2 regions of the Arthrobacter sp. NPDC093125 genome follow, and region 2 is predicted to be linked to the other one. Evidence: riboswitches for the same ligand, from Rfam matches in the RefSeq annotation. Region 2 holds a riboswitch; the other holds the start of a gene.
The links. Region 2 has a riboswitch for S-adenosylmethionine ahead of ACIP9X_RS05455 (aminotransferase class V-fold PLP-dependent enzyme). Riboswitches for the same ligand answer to the same signal wherever they lie in the genome.
Positions count from the first base shown of each region.

Region 1: another riboswitch for S-adenosylmethionine. It lies ahead of ACIP9X_RS10590 (homoserine O-acetyltransferase); the one in region 2 lies ahead of ACIP9X_RS05455 (aminotransferase class V-fold PLP-dependent enzyme).

Region 1 covers NZ_JBIVOQ010000004.1:195,863-198,059, reverse strand. The annotation lists gene ACIP9X_RS10595 (VOC family protein) at 2-640, opposite strand; SAM riboswitch class IV at 829-943, shown strand; gene ACIP9X_RS10590 (homoserine O-acetyltransferase) at 956-2,113, shown strand.
Region 2 covers NZ_JBIVOQ010000002.1:209,463-211,659, forward strand. The annotation lists gene hisN (histidinol-phosphatase) at 1-810, shown strand, start outside; SAM riboswitch class IV at 980-1,093, shown strand; gene ACIP9X_RS05455 (aminotransferase class V-fold PLP-dependent enzyme) at 1,129-2,197, shown strand, end outside.

The DNA of each region.
Region 1 (2,197 bases), on a different contig from region 2:
ATCAGATGGTGACGGCGCCCGCGGCGGTTTCAAACGTGACCGACAGGATGCCAGGGGTTCCGTGCGGAGCGACCCAATTCACTGCGACGTCCTCGAGAGGCCGCTCCACGGGCTCGCCGAGCCATTCGGTGACCCGTTCGGCCGAGCCGGCGATGGTGAGGCTGGACATCTTGACGTTGCTGTCATAGGCGTTGGACGGGTGGAGCGAGGGGTCGCCCTCCCACTTCAGCATGTACGGAACCTGCGGGTCGGCGATGAGGCCCAGAATCCCGATCTGCTTCCAGATGAGTTCGCGGCCGTCCGGGAACTTGCGGTTGCCGTTGACGGCGGCGCGTCCGAGACGCTCCTCGAACGGGGCAAGGTCGTCCACTTCGACGCACCAGCCCATCCAGCCGCCTCCGGCAGCTGAGCGAGCCCGCACAGCCTGTCCGAAAGGTGCCTTGTCCGACGCCGGGTGGTCCAGGACCTCCACGACCTCAAGGTATTTGTGCCCGGCGAGCGGGATAATCATGTTCCGGGTTCCGAAACGGGGGTGTACTCCACCCTTTACGGCTTCAACGCCGAGGGCAGACGCGATACGTTCAGTGGTGGCAGCCAGGCCATCGTGTTCACAGGCGTAAGAGACGTGATCCATGCGCATGCCCTCATCTTGGCATCTTGTGACGCGGCTCTCAGCTAAGGGTGCCCTAACCCCTGCAGAGGCCCGTGAAAACCGCGGATTCCAGTGGTCTTTCTGCGTTGCGCTTGCCCGTTAGCCTGCGGGTCAGGGAGTCACATAGGCGTCATAATCTTCGCGAAGCCGGTGGCCCGTTTCGTAAGCTGGTTCAAGGTCATGAGTGCCAGCAACAGCCCCGGCTTGCTGGCCGGCAACCCTCCTTCCGCGGTGGGGTGCCCCGGGTGAAGACCTGGCCTGCGGTCAACTGGCGGCAGGCAAGCGCGCAGAAGAGGTATCCCAATGACGATTTCCGCCACCCGCACGGACGCTTCCGACGATACTGTCAGTACGGCTCCAAGCAGCACGCCGCTGGACGGCACGCTCCGGTATGCCGGCATCGGCAGCCTCCAGCTGGAGGCCGGCGGATTCCTCCCTGACGTCACCCTTGCCTACGAAACCTGGGGGACGCTGAACGCAGACGGCTCCAACGCCATCCTGGTGGAACATGCCCTCACCGGGGACACCCATGTGACCCGGGGTGGCCAGGAAGGCGGTGAAGAGGGCTGGTGGGAGCAGCTGGCCGGCCCCGGCGCACCGGCGGACACCAACAAATTCTTTGTCGTCTCCATCAACATCCTGGGCGGTTGTTACGGATCTACCGGGCCGTCGTCGGAAGCCCCCGACGGCAAGCCGTGGGGATCCCGCTTCCCGCTGGTGACCCTCCGGGACTCCACTGCTGCCGAAGCGCGCCTGGCGGACCAGCTCGGCATCAGCAGCTGGTTCGCCGTCCTGGGCGGTTCCATGGGCGGCGCCCGCGCGCTCGAGTGGGCTGTCAGCTACCCGGACAGGGTGCGCCGCTGCGGTGTGATCTCCGTGGGTGCGAGCAGCACGGCCGAACAGATTGCCTTTGCCCAGGCGCAGACCCTCGCCATCCGGCAGGATCCCAACTTCAACGGCGGCGACTATTACGGGGGACCGCTGCCCGAGGCCGGCCTGGCGCTCGCCCGACGGATCGCCCACATCACGTACCGTTCGGCGCACGAGCTGGACTTCCGCTTTGGCCGGAACGCCCAGGGCAGCGAATCCCCGTTCGAGGCCGATGCCCTGGGAGCCCGCGGCCGGTACCAGGTGGAGAGCTACCTGGATCACCAGGGGCACAAGCTGGTCCGGCGCTTCGACGCCAACAGCTACATCGCCCTCACCGAAGCCCTCATGAGCCACGACATCTGCCGTGGACGGGGAACACTGAAGGAAGCGCTCGCCCGGACCACTGCCGAGTTCTTTGTCGCCGCCGTCGATTCAGACCGGCTCTACTTCCCGTCGCAGTCCCGCGCGCTCGCTGAGGCCCTGCCCGGCAACGTTGACGTGCACGTGATTGAAGCTCCTATCGGCCACGACGGCTTCCTGACGGAGATCGGGCAACTCAACGAGCAGCTGCGCACACATCTGCTGGACTGAATTGGGCTGAACGGAACGGAGCGGGAGTAGCCAAAAGGTGCTGTCAGTAATAATGGCGGGCCTTGCCGGTCATTACTGACGGGT
Region 2 (2,197 bases):
ACCCAACCCGCTTCGACCTACAACGATGATCTGCGCCTGGCCCATGTCTTGGCGGATTCCGTGGATGACCAAACCATGAGCCGGTTCAAGGCCCTTGACCTTCAGATCGAAACCAAGCCGGATCTGACGCCGGTCACGGACGCCGACAAAGCAGCAGAGGAGTCGATCCGCGGCCAGCTGTCCAGGTCCCGGCCGCGCGACGCCGTGCTCGGCGAGGAGTTCGGCAGTTCGGGCCATGGCTCCCGGCGCTGGATCATCGACCCCATCGACGGGACCAAGAACTTCGTCCGCGGAGTGCCCGTCTGGGCCACCCTGATTGCCCTCGTTGATGAGGGCGAACCGGTGGTGGGTGTCGTGAGCGCGCCGGCACTTGGCAAGCGTTGGTGGGCAGCCAAGGGCGCGGGCGCGTACATGGGCCGTTCCCTGGCGGCCGCCACCCGGCTCAGGGTCTCAAACGTTTCAAAGCTCTCCGACGCATCGCTGTCCTACTCGAGCCTGGGCGGCTGGAAGGAGCGTGGAAACCTGGATGATTTCCTCGCGCTCACCGACGAGGTCTGGCGCACCCGTGCCTTCGGTGATTTCTGGTCCTATTGCATGGTGGCCGAAGGCTGCGTGGACATCGCATGCGAGCCCGAACTGAACCTGTACGACATGGCTGCGCTGGTGCCCATCGTCACCGAGGCCGGAGGCCGCTTCACCTCGCTGGAGGGAACGGACGGACCCTTTGGGGGCAACGCGCTTGCCACCAACTCGATTCTTCATTCCGAGGTCCTCAAGCGCCTCAACCCGCAGCTGGACGATCTGCTCTAGTTCGGCAATAGCCGTCTGACCGGAATATTACGACGGCGGGTGCCCCCTCAGGTGCGCACCCGCCGTCGTAAGTTCGGCAATCGGCGACAAACAAGAACTCCGTAACAAACCGCTTAACATTCGCGCCGGTCTTTTTCACCGGCCTGCAGGATGTTCTACGCTCTTTACAGGTCACGAGTGCCAGCGCAAAACCCCGGTTTGCTGGCCGGCAACCCTCCATTCGCGGTGGGGTGCCCCGGGTGACGACCAGGCCGATCCGGAACGGACACGGCAAGCGCGGATCCCCGTCACCAGGGGTCCCTTTCTCAGCGAGGTCCCATGACAATTGCAACCTTCCCTTCCACCGTCGCAGGCCTGATCGACGATCACTTCGCCGCTGCCGGACGGCCGCTGGCAGCAGTGACCGGTGCCGAGATCCAGGCCCCGCTCATACAGGGCGGCCACGTGCGCTACGCCAACCTCGACTACGGCGCCTCCGCCCCGGCGCTGTCCGTGGTCTCCGCCTACCTCAACGAGATCCTGCCGTTCTACGCCAGCGTGCACCGCGGCGCCGGATACGCCTCGCAGATCAGCACGTCCGTTTATGAAAACGCCCGGAACATCGTCCGCGAGTTCGTCGGCGGCCGCCCCGACGACTCCGTGATCTTCACGCGCAACACCACGGATTCCCTGAACCTGCTGGCCGGCTGCCTGCCCGTGGAAGACCACCACCACACCGGGGAAGTCCTGTATCTGGACATCGAACACCACGCCAACCTGCTGCCCTGGCAGGGTGTTCCGCACCGCAGCGTGGTGGCCTCAGACTCCCTGGAGGCCACAATTGAAAGCCTTCGGGCCGAACTGCAGCACGGCGACGTCAGCCTCCTCGCAGTGACCGGCGCCTCCAATGTCACCGGCGAGATCCTGCCGATCCGCCGCCTCGCGGCGCTGGCCCACGAATTCGGCGCCCGGATCGTGGTGGACGCGGCACAGCTCGCGCCGCACCGCCGCGTCGACATTGCCGCGGACGACGTCGACTACCTCGCCTTCTCCGGCCACAAGCTCTACGCGCCCTTCGGCGCCGGCGTTCTGGTCGGACGCCCTGACTGGCTCGACGCCGGAACGCCGCACCTTGCGGGCGGCGGCGCCGTCAGCGAAGCCCGGATTGATGGCGTCAGCTGGACCACCGGCCCCGCCCGCCACGAAGGCGGCTCACCCAACGTCCTGGGTGCAGCCACGCTCGCCCGCGCCACCCAGGTGATCGCTGCCCTTGACCAGGACAGCTGGCACGCCCATGAGGCCGCCATCCGTTCCTTCCTGGTGGTGGGCCTGCAGAAGATTGAAGGCGTCACGGTCCACCAGATCTTCTCCGACACCGACCCGGACGACACGATCGGGGTAGTCAACT